One region of the Amycolatopsis sp. EV170708-02-1 genome, then DNA from elsewhere that is predicted to be linked to it. Evidence: riboswitches for the same ligand, from Rfam matches in the RefSeq annotation. Region 1 holds a riboswitch; the other holds the start of a gene.

What was found. Region 1 has a riboswitch for cobalamin ahead of MJQ72_RS24580 (prenyltransferase/squalene oxidase repeat-containing protein). Riboswitches for the same ligand answer to the same signal wherever they lie in the genome.
Region 2: another riboswitch for cobalamin. It lies ahead of metE (5-methyltetrahydropteroyltriglutamate--homocysteine S-methyltransferase); the one in region 1 lies ahead of MJQ72_RS24580 (prenyltransferase/squalene oxidase repeat-containing protein).

Annotation. Positions count from the first base shown of each region.
Region 1 is NZ_CP092497.1:5,406,794-5,413,924, forward strand. Features, by position in the region: gene MJQ72_RS24570 (flagellar hook-length control protein FliK) at 1-360, opposite strand, end outside; gene MJQ72_RS24575 (hypothetical protein) at 357-2,801, opposite strand; cobalamin riboswitch at 2,891-2,958, opposite strand; cobalamin riboswitch at 3,070-3,201, shown strand; gene MJQ72_RS24580 (prenyltransferase/squalene oxidase repeat-containing protein) at 3,233-4,240, shown strand; gene MJQ72_RS24585 (LuxR family transcriptional regulator) at 4,298-6,664, opposite strand; gene MJQ72_RS24590 (QsdR family transcriptional regulator) at 6,713-7,131, opposite strand, start outside.
Region 2 is NZ_CP092497.1:588,526-595,656, forward strand. Features, by position in the region: gene MJQ72_RS02455 (ribonucleoside-diphosphate reductase subunit alpha) at 1-609, shown strand, start outside; partial or broken gene MJQ72_RS02460 (ribonucleotide-diphosphate reductase subunit beta) at 685-1,760, shown strand; gene MJQ72_RS02465 (transposase) at 1,950-2,237, shown strand; gene MJQ72_RS02470 (IS3 family transposase) at 2,234-3,115, shown strand; cobalamin riboswitch at 3,262-3,485, shown strand; gene metE (5-methyltetrahydropteroyltriglutamate--homocysteine S-methyltransferase) at 3,586-5,859, shown strand; gene MJQ72_RS02480 (cytochrome P450) at 5,998-7,131, shown strand, end outside.

The sequences.
Region 1 (7,131 bases):
GCATGCTTCCTTGTAGTTCGGGTTGGTCGACAGCGGGAGGGTCTCCGTCGCGGACGGGCGGCCTTCCAGGCGGCAGACGAACGCGAGCCCCCAGCGTGCGGTGCCGGCGACCGCGATCCCCGCGTCCTGCAACGCCTTGATGCCCGTGCGGGCGGTGCCCGGCGCGGCGTTGGGCGAGCAGCGGGTGATCGTCGGCGCGGCCAGCTCCTGGAAATCGATCACGACCGTGACCCCGGTGCGCGCGTCGGCGCCGGTGCAGATCCCGTTGTACCCCTTGGTGGTGTCGACCGCGTTCGCGGGTGCGGCGGACAGCCCGATCAGTCCGATGAGGACAGTGGTGACGGCGAGCAGTCTCTTCATGGTGTTACCCCCTTTTTCTTGGTGAAACGGCGAAGGACGAAGACGAGCGCGATCGCGGTGAGCAGGAGCAGCGCGGCCAGTCCCGCGAGCCCCCAGATCACCCAGGCCGGCTGGTCGTCGGATTGGGCGGCGGCCAGCACCGGCGTATCGGTGCCGGTGGTCAGCGGGAGCCGGATCGCGGGTGACAGCGGCGAATCCGCGGCGGTGAGCCAGGAGCGGCCCGCGATCCCTTGGGCGGCGGCCGAACTGGTCGGGAGATCGGTCTCTCCGCCGGATGCCTTGGCGAACCCGCCGTCCGCCTGGACGAGCTTGCCCAGCGAGCGCGCGGTTCCGCTCGCGTCGAGCCCGGCGGTCTGCCGCGCGGCGGCGACGGCGGCGCTGAGCGCGACGTCCGTCTCGCCGCCTTCCCCGGTCACCAAACCCTCGCCGGTGGGCCGGACGCCGAGCGCGCCCACCGCGGAGACGAACGCCGACACGCGCCGCTCGGTCCAGGCGTTCGGGCGTCTGGTCGGCGGCGCGGTGTCCGTGTGCGGACGGGCGACCAGCGCGGTGACGGCGGCGGCTGTCGCGGCGAGGTCGCCGGAGCCGCACTCGGCGGTGTCGAGGTGCTTCGGGAAGGTGCCGTCCGCGCACTGGCGGGAGAGGAGCAGTTCGACCGCGGGGCCGGGGTCGGCGGCGGTGGCGAGCACCGCCCAGGCGTGCCGCTCGACCGTCCGGTCGGCGTCGGCGAACGAACCGGTGTCGGTGAACTCGCCGTCGGCACCGCGCAGTTTCACCAGATCGGCGCGCAACGGCCCGGCTGCGTCCGACTTCGCGAATTCGGCCACCAGCACGAGTTTCGCGAGCGGTTCGGCGTACGACGCCTCGCCCTGTTCGTACGGCGCACCGTGGGCGTAGGCCTGCACGGATTCCGGCTTCAGAAGGAACTGCGAAGCGCGGGCGACCGAATCCGGCCGCTGGTCCAGCGCCCGCAGAGCCAGCACCACATCGGCGGTGGCGTCGTAGTCGACGTAGGTCTTGCCGCCCTCGGTGACCTCGACGTGGTCGCCGCCGACGAGCCGGTTCGTCAGGTAGGCAGCGAGACGGGCGGCCGGGGTCGCGTCGGCCGGGGCGGTGACCGCCGCCACCGTGGACACCCGGGCACCGGTGGACGCCCTGGGCGTGACGAACTTTTCGGGTTTCGGAGCAGGCTTGTGCGGCTGCGTCGTCGGGGCCGGGGTTTCCGGGACGCCGGTGGCCGGCGGCAGGGTTTCGCCCTTCGCGAGCGCGTAGAACCCGACCTGTGACAACCCGAGCGAAGCCTGCGCGCTAGCGCGGATCCAGGTGTCGAGGCCACTGATGCCGGAGGAACGCGCGGCCTCGTAGGACGCGGGGTCGTAGGCGATCGCGCCGAGTTCGCCCGCGAGCTTGTTCCCGGCGTCGGCCGCGGCGTTCGCCTGCGCGGATTTGAGGTACCGCATGCCCTTGTCCACCGCCGCGTCCGCGCCGCCGGCGTCGGCGAGTGCTTGGACGATCAGGCCGGTGCTGTTGGTGTTCGGCGCCTCGGTGCCGACGCCGCCGCCCCAGCCGCCGCCGGGCGTCTGGTTCGCTTTGAGCCAGGAGACGGCCTTGCCGATCGGAGCGTCGAGACCGGCCGCGCCCGCCTTCTTCGCGGCGAGCAGCGCCGAGAGGGCGAGGCCGGTGGCGTCGCCGTCGGTCGGGGAAAGGCCGGGCGCTTTGCCCTCGTCGCAGGTCGAGACCTTGCGGCCGTCCGGGGTGACGTGGTCGCCGGTCTCCTTCGTCGGGATGTAGGAGAACAGGACGCGGAAGTAGCCCTCGGAGCATTGCTGGGTCAGCAGCTTGTCGATGGCGAGCCGGTCGTTCACGCCCGCGGCGGCGAGGCCGATCACCCCGAGCGCCTGGCCGAACATGTTCGCGTTGTTGCTCACCGCGTCGGCGAGCGCGGGATCCTTGGCGTAATCGCTGATCCGGCCCTTGTCGGGGCCCTTGCGCATGATCGCGCCCTGGGTCTCGGCGACCAGGTCGTAGCCGTCGAAGGCCCGGGGATTCCGGCCGGAGACCTGGGCGGCGACCAGTGTCTTCGCCACGGCGCCGCCGACGACGATCTTGTCGTACCCGGCGCCGGGGGCGAGCCCGTCCCAGGTGAAGTAGTCGGTGGCGTGGCCCTGGTCGTCGAGGAACTTCACGATCGGCTCGGCCCGCGCGCCTTCTCCCGCGGCGTACATCGCGAAGAGCACGTCGAGCATCAAGCCGTGGTCGGGCAGTGAGCCGCCGCTGGGGTTCTCGAGCGTGCCGTCCGGCTTCAGCTTCGCCGCGAGCCAGCGGGAACTCGCCTTCGCCGCGCCCGGATCGTTCGCGGCCGTCGCCGTCCCGGCGAACGGTGCGGCGATCACGGCGACGCTGACGGCGAAGGCCGTCGCGGCCAGGTACCCGCGGCGCATGACTCCTCCTTGCGGCATGGCGGAGGACAGCGCGGGACGCCGCAGTCACCCCTGTTTATCGCGACAGTGGTTCGTTCATCCGCCCGTTCGGTATCCCGGCTCGCCCTGCGAAAGGGCCCACGGTTGCGCGACAGCGCCGGATTTCGACCGGCTTCCCCGTCACGGGCGGCGGTGTTCTGTTGTCGAGCCAGCCGAGGTTAACACCCGTTCACCTCAGGCAGGTACCGCTGACCAGGTCGGTAGCCAGGATCACATCGGCACCCGGCGGTATCCCGCATTCGACCGGGGTGAGAGTCTTCTGGCGCGGTCGTGGGGGAAGTCCGGTGAGAGTCCGGCGCTGTCCCGCAACGGTGTGCCTTCCTGGCGAGCCCGGTCACCCACGTCGCGCGGTGTCACCGACTCCTGTCGTGGAAATGCGGGAAAGGGTTCTCATGAGACGTTTGGTTTTCGCTGTCGCCGTGCTGTGCGGCATCGGGCTGGCCGCCGCCCCGGCGGCGGCCGCGGCCACCCACCACAAGGCGGACGCCGCCGCGGGCTGGCTCGCCAGGCAGATGACCGACGGCGAACGGTTCGAGGCCGACTTCGGCGGTCAGAAGTTCCCCGACCAGGGCCTGACGATCGACGCGATCTTCGCGTTCGCCGCGGCCGGGGTGTCCGACACGAACGCGGGCAAGGCGATCGCCTGGCTGGCGAAACCGGAGATCACCACCGGCTACGTCGGCGGCGGCACCGAGGCCTACGCGGGCGCGCACGCCAAGCTGATGCTTGCCGCGCAGATCCGCGGCAAGGACCCCGCGTCGTTCGGCGGCGTCGACCTGAAGGCGGGCCTTCTCTCGCTGCTCACGCCGTCCGGCCGGTTCTCCGACCGGTCCGAATACGGCGACTACTCCAACGCCCTCTCGCAGTCGCTCGCCCTCCTGGCGCTGGACCGCACGCCCGGCGGCGCCCCGGCACCGGCCGTGACGTTCCTCGCGAGCACCCAGTGCGCGGACGGCGGTTTCCCGCTGAACTTCGGCGAGGCGACGTGCACGAGCGACGTCGACGCGACCGCGACGGTCGTGCAGGCCCTGCGCGCCACCGGCGACGCGGTGAACGCCGGCGAGGGCACCTCCTGGCTGGTCACGAAGCAGCACGCGAACGGCGGCTTCGGCTTCGGCACGAATGCGCCCAACGCCAACAGCACCGGCCTCGCCGCGGAAGCGCTGGCCGGTCACCGTCCCGCCGCCGCGATCAAGGCGCGGGAATTCCTGCGGTCGCTGCAGACCGGCTGCGCCGGCGCCGAAGCGGACCGCGGCGCGATCGCCTACGACGCCACCGGCCTGAACCCGGCGACCGCCCCGCGCGCGACCGCGCAGGCGATCCTCGGCCTGGCGAGGGTGCCGCTGAGCGAACTGCACGGCGGTGGACGTCCGCAGGCACCGGTACTCACCTGCCCCTGACGTCACCTCGTGAGTGGTAAGGACGGTTCTAACCGTCCTTACCACTCACGAGGCGGTTCACTCACCGGCGGCGACCCGGCGCGCGAGTTCCACGCGTGACCGCACTCCCAGCGCGGTGAAGATGTTCCGCAGGTGGTGGTCCACCGTGCGGTGGCTGATCACCAGCCGCCGCGCGATCTCCTTGTTCGTCTCCCCCGCCGCCACCAGCCGGGTGATCGCGTCCTGTTGCGGGGTGAGCCCGGCGAGCGATCGGTGCGGCACGTCGACGGTCTCGCCCGCCGCCCGCAGCCCCGCTCTCGCCCGTTCGGCGAACCGGGCCGCGCCGACGTTTTCGAAGCCGCGCAAGGCATCTCGGAACTGGTCGCGGGCGTCGCGGGTCCGGCGATGCCGTCGCAGCAGGGTGGCGTACGCGAACCGCGTCCTGGCGAGTTCCATCGCGCCGCCCGCCCGCCGGTGCGCCTCGACGGCCAGCCGGAAACGCCGTTCCGCCACGGCGGGATCCGACGCCATCAGCGCGTGACAGCGGTGGCTCAGCGCGAGCCAGCAGGGTTCCGCACCGGCCAGGGTCCAGCGGTCGAACACCTCCTGCGCGGCACGGGCGCGTTCGGGCCGTCCGGCACAGACGGCCGCCTCGACGAGTTGCGGAGTGGCCAGCACGCGGATCACCGGCTGGTCGCCGGAGACGCCCGAAGCGAGATCTTCGAGCCTGCTGAGCGCGTCGTCGGGCCGGTCCTCGGCCAGATCCAGGCACGCGTGCGCCCACGCGGCGACGGCGGCGGGCCTGCCGAGGCCGCGTTCGGCGATGCCTTCGGCCGCTTCGTCCAGTTCCGGCGCGCGGTCGCCGAGGAGCGCGGCGGCCAGCCCCAGCAACGTCAAATGCTCCATCCGCAGGTTGTGGGGCGCGCGCAATCCGTCGCGGGACGCCGCCCGCGCACAGGGGATCCGGTCGAGCGCGATGGCCGAAAGCGAAAGGTAGACCAGCGCCCACGGCAGTTCCGCGTGCCGTTTGCCGAGCCGGGCTCGGCTCACCGCCGCCGCCGCGTACTCGTGCGCCTGCTCCGCATGCCCGCGAGCGAAGGCCGCTTCGGCGGCCCAGACGGCTCCGGCGACGTCGGTGTCGGCCATCCCCTTGGCGACGGCGTCCTCCAGCGGGGCGACGGCGTCGTCGTGCCGTCCGGCGTAAACCGAGGTCAAACCGCGGAAGTGCGCGAACGCCAGACCTTCTCCGGCCGGGACCGCCCGCGCCAACGCCCGGTAGCCGCTCAAATCGCCGCCGAGCCGCCGCGCCTCGCCCGCCAGCAGGAGCGCGGCGGCCGGATCGGGCAGCAGTTCCGCCGCCGTGCCGAGTTCGTGGGTGGCGACGGCGGGATCGCCGTCCCGCAGCTCGATCTCCCCGTGCAGCAACGCCACCGCCCCGGGCTCGGCGTCGACCCTCGACAGCAGCAGCCGCGCCCATCCCGGCCGGCCCGCCTGCCAGGCCGCGTCCGCCGCCGCCAGCAGCCGGGCCGTCCGCGCCGCCGGATCGGCGGTCAGCGCGGCGGCGCGTTCGAGGTGCCGAGCAGCGGCGGCGTGGTCCACCGCGGGTGCCGCGGCGAGCGCGTCCGCGAGTGGCGCGGACGGCGTGGCCGTCGCCATCGCACGATGCCAGAGCGCCTCCGGTCCTTCCTCGACCGACGCCAGCCGCGCGTGCGCCGCCCGGCGATCGGCCGGGGACGCCGCCGCGTACCAAGTCGCCTTCCGCGCGGAAAAGTCCATGCAAGCGCCGAGAAACCGGAGACGCTCGTCGAGCGGCATCGCCTCGAGCTCGGCCGCGTACCGAGGCAGACGGTCGCGCAGGATCGGCGAAACCGGCTCCCGCCCGGCCGCCTGCGCGGGTGTCAGCGAGGCCGCCAGCGCGACCAGGTCGGCGGGATTCCCGTCGCCCAGGTCGACCAGCTGCGGGCGTACCCCGGCGGGCACGCCGCGGTCGCGCAGCACCTGGTCGGCGGCGGACTCGCTCAACGGTGGCAGCTCGACGGAGTCGAACTCGTCCGACTCGGATCGCGACGCGAGCACCATCCCGACCGGCGCGCCCGCCAAGCGCCGGGCCGCGAAACCCAGTGCCGCCAAGGACTCCTGGTCGACCCAGTGCGCGTCGTCGACCCAGCAGATCGTCGGAGCCGAGACGGCGCCGAGCCGGTCTCGCGCCTCCGCGCCGCTGGAGACCGAAGCCCCGAACATCCGCTGCAGGGCGCCGTACGGCAGCGTGCTTTCCGCCCGCAGGCCCCGCACACCGACGAGGCGGACACCGAGGGTGGCGCGCAGCGCGGTGAGCAGGGCCGATTTACCCAGCCCTTCCGTGCCGCGGATCAGCACGGCGCGCCCGGTGGCCGAGCGCAGCCCACCGAAGAGGTCGTCCCTGCCCCGCAACGGGTACACAGGCATCCACGCCTCCTCGAGATCCCTCTCGATGAAACACCAGGCGCAAGTGTTTCACAAGGTCTTGCTCGGCACCCGTCCTTCCACGAGCGCTCCGAGCAGCGTCGACGCCGCGTCGAGATCGGGCGCCCGGGAGGCCAGGACGTCCGAATACAGGAACGCCTCCCCCAGCCGCACGATGGCGTAACAGAGGCTGTCCAGACCGACGCTGGGCTCGAAACCACCCGCGTCGACGTCGCGGCGCAGCAGCTCGACGTGCGCGGCGATCACCCTCGGCTGGACCCGGCCGTCCGGGTCGGTGAGCAGCCTGATCGCCAGCACCGGCTCGTCGTCGAGAAAGCGCCGGAACCCCGCGCTCGCCGCCAGCACCGACCGGTATTCCCGCATGATCGCGAGACAGCGCAGTTCACCGGCCGCGTTGCGCACCACGTCGCCCTCTTCGCGCTCCCAGGTGCGCGCGGCGGCCGTCAGGG
Region 2 (7,131 bases), 4.8 Mb from region 1:
CTGGTCCGCTCACTCAAGGAGCGCGGGCTGTGGGACGAGGTCATGGTGTCGGACCTGAAGTACTTCGACGGCAGCCTCGGCCAGATCGACCGCGTGCCGGACGACTTGAAGGCGCTGTACGCGACCGCGTTCGAGATCGAGTCCAAGTGGCTGGTGGACGCCGGTTCGCGGCGCCAGAAGTGGATCGACCAGGCGCAGTCGCTGAACCTGTACATCGCGGCGCCCAGCGGCCGCAAGCTCGACGAGCTGTACCGCTACGCCTGGCACAAGGGCCTCAAGACCACGTACTACCTGCGGGCGCGGTCCGCGACGCACGTGGAGAAGAGCACCCTGCGCGGCACCGACGGCAAGCTGAACGCGGTCTCGGCCACCCCGGCCCCCGCCGCACCCGCTTCGCCGAAGCCCGCCGCCGCCGCTCCGGCTCCCGCCGCTTCGCCCGCCCCGTCGGCTTCCGCCGCGGTGTCGCCGTCGCCTGCCGCCGCTGTTCCGGCCGTCCCGGTGACCGCCCCGGAGCCGAAGGAGATGCCGAAGGTCTCGGACGTCGACTTCGTCGCCACCGACGGCGCCGCCTGCCGGATCGACGACCCCGACTGCGAAGCCTGCCAGTAAACATCCTCGTGAGTGGTAAGGACGGTTAGAACCGTCCTTACCACTCACGACCCCCGACTCGTGAAGTGAGCTTTCATGACCACCTTTGACGCCTCCACCGACGCCACCGGGCTCGGTGAGATCGAAGTCGGCGCCGCCCGCATCAACGTCGACGACAAGCGGATGATCAACGCCCGCGCCGACGTCAACCAGCTGCTGCCGATGAAGTACACCTGGGCGTGGGAGAAGTACCTCGCCGGCTGCAACAACCACTGGATGCCGACCGAGGTCGCCATGCAGGCCGACATCGCGCTGTGGAAGTCGCCCGACGGCCTCACCGAGGACGAGCGCACCATGCTCAAGCGCAACCTCGGCTTCTTCGCCACCGCGGAATCGCTGGTGGCCAACAACATCGTGCTCGCGGTGTACCGGCAGATCACCAACCCGAATGCCGCCAGTACCTGCTGCGCCAGGCGTTCGAGGAGGCCGTGCACACGCACACCTTCCAGTACATCTGCGAGAGCCTCGGCCTGGTCGAGGGCGAGCTGTTCAACATGTACCGCGAGGTCCCGTCGATCTCGGACAAGGACGCGTGGGCGCTGAAGTACACGCAGAACCTGGAGAACCCGGACTTCGAGACCGGGACGCCGGAAGCCGACCAGGCCTTCCTGCGTGACCTCGTCGCGTTCTACGTGATCTTCGAGGGCATGTGGTTCTACACCGGCTTCGCGCAGATCCTGTCGCTCGGCCGCCGGAACAAGATGGTCGGCATCGCCGAGCAGTACCAGTACATCCTGCGCGACGAGTCGATCCACCTGAACTTCGGCATCGACTGCATCAACCAGATCAAGATCGAGAACCCGCACCTGTGGACCGAGGAGTTCCAGGCCGAGGTCCGCACCATGCTCACCGAGGCGTGCGAACTCGAGGTCGCCTACGCCCGCGACACGATGCCGCGCGGCATGCTCGGGCTCTCGGCCGAGCTGATCGAGCAGTACATGCACTTCATCACCGACCGGCGGGCCCAGCAGATCGGTCTCGCGCCGATCTTCGGCGAGACCGAGAACCCGTTCCCGTGGATGTCGGAGGCGATGGACCTCAAGAAGGAGAAGAACTTCTTCGAGACCCGCGTCATCGAGTACCAGTCGGGCGGCGCCCTCGACTGGGACTGACCCCGAACGCGTAACTCGCGTGCTCAGACACGTAACTCGCGTGCCTGAGCGCGTAACTCACGTGATCGAGCACGGAACACGCCGGGCGGCTTCCGCCCGGCGTGTTCCGTTTCCAGACACGCGAGTGGAGTTGCCCCCTGGGAGCGGACACCTTGATTCCAGACACAGGTCTGGAGGGAGGATGTCCTGGTGTCTCGCAGGTCGAAGTATCCGGAGCAGTTCCGTCGTGACGCGATCGAGCTGGTGAACACGAGTGGTCGCCCGTTGCGTCAGATCGCTCGTGAGCTGGGTGTCAATCACGAGACCTTGCGGTCGTGGGTGAATGCCGCCAAACAGGCCGTGGAAGTCGGGCCGGTGGAGGATCGCGCGGTCGTCGATGAGGTGCAGCGGTTGCGGAAGCAGGTCGCTGAGCTGCAGAAAGAGAAGGAGATCCTGCGTCGAGCGGCCGCTTATTTTGCCAAAGAGATGGATCGATGATCTACCGCTACCGGTTCATCTCCGAGCATCGCGCCGAGTTCGGTGTGAAGCGGTTGTGTCAGGTCCTGGGTCTGCGCCGGCAGGGTTTCCACGAGTGGGCCGCGGCCGGGGCGGCCCGTGAGGCCGCGGCGGAACAGGAGCGGGAGCTGGTGGTGGTGATCGCGTCGATCCACGCGCAGCACCGGGGTGCCTATGGGCGGCCCCGGATCACCGCGGAGCTGCGCCGGCGCGGGCGGGTGGTGAACCACAAGCGGGTGGAGCGGTTGATGCGTGAGCAGGGCCTGGTCGGGAGCACCCGCCGCAAACGCCGGTCGCTCACCAAGGCCGATCCGTCGCCGGTCGCGGTGGTCCAGGATCTGATCCGCCGTGATTTCACTGCCGAGCGCCCTGGTCAGCGGTTCGTCGGGGACATCACCTATCTGCCCACGTTCCAGGGCTGGCTTTACCTGGCCACGGTGATCGATCTGCACAACCGTGAGGTCGTCGGGCACGCGATGGGCGATCACCTGCGCACAGACCTGGTCTGCGACGCGATCGCCCTGGCCACCGCACGCGGCTTGATCCGCCCCGACGCGGTGTTCCACTCCGACCGCGGCGTCCAGTACACCTCCGGCCGATTCCGCGCCGCGCTCACCGAGCACAGGATCCGGTCCTCGATCGGACGGGCCGGATCCTGCTACGACAACGCCGTCGCCGAGTCGTTCTTCGCCACCCTCAAAACCGAGATCGGCACCACCATCTGGCGCACCCGTGACCAGGCACGACACGACCTATACCGCTACCTCCACTACTACAACCACGACCGTCTACATTCGACAGTCGGCCACCGAACACCCCACGAAACCCGAACCAGCTACAGCCACCACCAAACCGCGTGAAAACCCCGTGTCCGCCATCCGGGGACAACTCCACGAGTTGCGCCCTCAATCACGCGAGTTCGCCGTTCAATCACGCGTGTCGTCCGTCTGATCACGCGTGTCGTCCGGTTCGTCACATGTCCGGCGGCGCCGTTGCGTCCCTGAGTACGCTCCGAAGTGCTACTGGTTCGCCCGGCCGTCCAGGCCGGGCGAGGTAACAGGGAACCCGGTGCGAATCCGGGACTGCCCCGCAGCGGTATGTGGGAACGAAAGCCGTCACCGTGCGAGACACGGTAAAGCACTGGGACATGGCGCCCCGGGAAGCGACGGCCGGTAGGAGCGAGCGAGTCGCCCACGAGTCCGAAGACCTGCCCGTGGTACGCGCGCCGACGGCGTGCGTGAGTCCGGGCCTCGTGGGATGGGCACGACCGAACGGCGGTCACTCCTGCGCGCGCTCCGGGCTCCGACGACAAGCTCGCGAGGAGAGAGCTGTGACCGAAATCGGCACGACGGTGCTGGGCCACCCCCGGATCGGACCGGACAGGGAACTCAAGCGTTCACTCGAACGCTATTGGGCGCGCAAGATCGACGAAGCCGAGCTACTCGGCACCGGCCGCGCGCTGCGCACCCGCGCCTGGCGGGAACTCAAGGACGCGGGGCTCGATTCCGTCCCCTCCAACACGTTCTCCCATTACGACCAGGTGCTCGACACCACCGAGCTGTTCGGGGCGCTGCCGGAGCGCTTCACCACGCTTGGTCTCTCGCCGCTCGACACCTACTTCGCCGCCGCGCGCGGAGTGCAGGACGCGCCGGCGATGGAGATGACGAAGTGGTTCGACACGAACTACCACTACATCGTCCCCGAACTCGGCCCGGGCACGACGTTCTCGCTCACCGGCACCAAGCCGCTCGACGAGTACCGCGAAGCCCGCGCGATCGGCGTCGAGACGCGGCCGGTTCTGGTCGGACCGGTGACGTACCTGCTGCTCGCGAAGCCGGCTGAAGACGCACCGGAGGGTTTCCGCCCGCTGGAGCTGCTCGACAACCTTCTCGACGGCTACGTCGAACTGCTCCGCCGCCTGCACGACGAAGGCGTCGAGTGGGTCCAGCTCGACGAGCCCGCCTTCGCCGCGGACCGCACGGAGCGGGAGCTCAACGCGCTCATCCGCGCCTATCACCGCCTCGCGAAGGAGACCGCGCGGCCGAAGATCCTGGTCGCCGGGTACTTCGGCGGGCTCGGGCGCGCCCTCGGCGTGCTCGCCCGCTCCCCGATCGACGCCATCGCGGTCGACCTCGTCACCGATGGGTCCTTTGTGGACGCGGTCGCCGCCGAACCCGCCTTGCGGGACAAGGAGGTCCTGGCCGGTGTCGTGGACGGGCGCAACGTCTGGCGCACCGACCCGACCCGCGCGCTCAGCCGCGCGGCGATGCTGCTGGGCACCGCGAAGTCGGTCAGCGTGTCGACGTCCTGCTCGCTGCTGCACGTGCCCTACGACGTCGAGCGGGAGGACGGGCTCCACCCGCGCCTGAAGGGCTGGCTCGCTTTCGCCAGGCAGAAGGTCGACGAGGTCGTCCTTCTCGGGCGCGCCTTGAAGGAAGAAGGAGTCGACCTCTCGGCCGCCCGCGCCGCGGCCGCGGATCGCGCGACGGCGGCCGACCTGGCCGACTCCGGAGTACGCGCCCGGCTGGAGGCGTTGCGGCCGGAGGACACCGTCCGCTCCCCCTACGCCGAGCGCGCGGCGGCGCAGCAGGCCGCGCTGAAGCTGCCGCCGTTGCCGAGCACCACGATCGGCTCGTTCCCGCAGACCACCGAGGTCCGCAAAGCGCGGGCCGCGCACAAGGCGGGTTCGCTCGACGACGCGGGCTACGAAGCCGCGATGAAGGCGGAGATCGAGCGCGTCGTCCGGCTGCAGGAAGACCTCGGCCTCGACGTGCTGGTGCACGGCGAGCCCGAGCGCAACGACATGGTGCAGTACTTCGCCGAACGGCTGGCCGGGTTCGCGGCCACCGACTTCGGCTGGGTGCAGTCCTACGGTTCGCGCTGCGTCCGGCCGCCGATCCTGTACGGCGACGTCTCCCGCCCGGAGCCGATGACGGTCGAGTGGGCCCGCTACGCGCAAGGCCTCACCGGCAAACCCGTCAAGGGCATGCTGACCGGGCCGGTGACGATCCTGGCGTGGTCCTTCGTCCGCGACGATCAGCCGCTGGGCGAGACCGCCCGTCAGGTGGCGCTGGCCATCCGCGACGAGGTGCACGACCTCCAGGAGGCGGGCATCCGCGTCATCCAGGTCGACGAGCCGGCGCTGCGGGAGCTGCTCCCCCTGCACGCGGCGGCGCACGAGGCGTACTTCGCGTGGGCGGTTTCGTCGTTCCGGCTGGCGACTTCCGGGATCGACGACGCCACCCAGATCCACACGCATATGTGCTATTCGGAGTTCGGTGAGGTGGTCAAGGCGATCGACGCGCTCGACGCCGACGTCACCAGCATCGAGGCCGCGCGGTCGAAGATGGAGGTCGTCACCGACCTCGGCGCGGCGGGCTACGGCCGCGGTGTCGGGCCGGGTGTCTACGACATCCACTCCCCGCGCGTGCCCGGCGTCGACGAGGTCAGCGACCTGCTGAGGACCGCGGTCGGCGCCGTGCCTGCCGAGCGGATCTGGGTCAACCCGGACTGCGGCCTGAAGACCCGCGGCTACGCCGAGGTCGAACCGGCCCTGCGGAACCTGGTCGCGGCCGCCCGCGTGGTCCGCTCCGAGCTGGCCTGACCGGTCCGTGAGGGCCTCCTTCCCTACCTTCAAGGTAGTGAAGGAGGCCCTCACGGAACTTCCATCGAGGTATTGTCAGGACGTCAACAAGGGTGCGATGGTGGACCGGTAACCGATCTCAGCGGGGAGATGGTCACCATGGCGAACGCCGTCGAAAAGGTCACCGGGGCGCTGCGCGAGCGGGTTCCGCCGCTCACTTCGATCCCCCTGCCACGCTCGGTCGACCAGCGCTGGCTCGGCGCGACCTGGCCGGTCCGCGAACTCGCGCCCGCCCCGCCGGGCCTCAAACCCGTCCTCGGCGACGAAGGCCCGCCGGTCGTCGGGCACGCGCTGGACTTCATGCGCTTCGGCATCGAGTTCGGCCTCAAACGCTACGAGACCTACGGGCCGGTGTCGTGGATGGGCGCGTTCGGACGCCGCATCGTCGCGCTCACCGGCCCGGAGGCCACCCAGATCGCGCTGGTGAACAAGGACAAGGCCTTCTCCCAGGAGGGCTGGAAGTTCTTCATCGAGCAGTTCTTCGACCGCGGCCTCATGCTGCTCGACTTCGGCGAGCACCATCTGCACCGCCGGATCATGCAGGCGGCGTTCACCCGGCAACGGCTCACCGGGTACGTCGACCAGATGGGACCGGCCCTGCGCGACGGCATCGCCGCGTGGGCCGACCGGCCGAACCCGCGGATCTACTGGTCCCTCAAACAGCTCACGCTCGACGTCGCGACGCGCGTGTTCATGGGCATGCGCTCCGGCGACGACGCGGCCGCGATCAACCGCGCGTTCGTGAACTCCGTGCGCGCGGGCACGGCCATCGTCCGGTTCCCCGTTCCCGGCGGCCGCTGGGCCGCGGGATTGCACGGCCGCAAGGTCCTCGAACGCTACTTTTCGGCGAACCTGCCCGCGAAACGGGCGAGCGACGGCGACGACCTCTTCACCGCGTTGTGCCACGCCACCACCGAAGACGGCGACCGCTTCACCGACTCCGACGTCGTCAACCACATGATCTTCCTGATGATGGCCGCGCACGACACGTCGACCATCACCAGCGCCGCCGCCGTCTACCACCTCGCCAAGAACCCCGAATGGCAGGAACGCGCGCGCCAGGAATCGCTCGCGCTCGGCGACGACGTGCCGGACATCGAGGCGCTGGAGACGCTGACGACGCTGGACCTGGTGATCAAGGAGGCCCTGCGGCTGGTGGCCCCGGTTCCTTCCCTGACCAGGAAGACCGTGAAGGACACCGAGGTTCTGGGGCATTTCATTCCCGAAGGGACA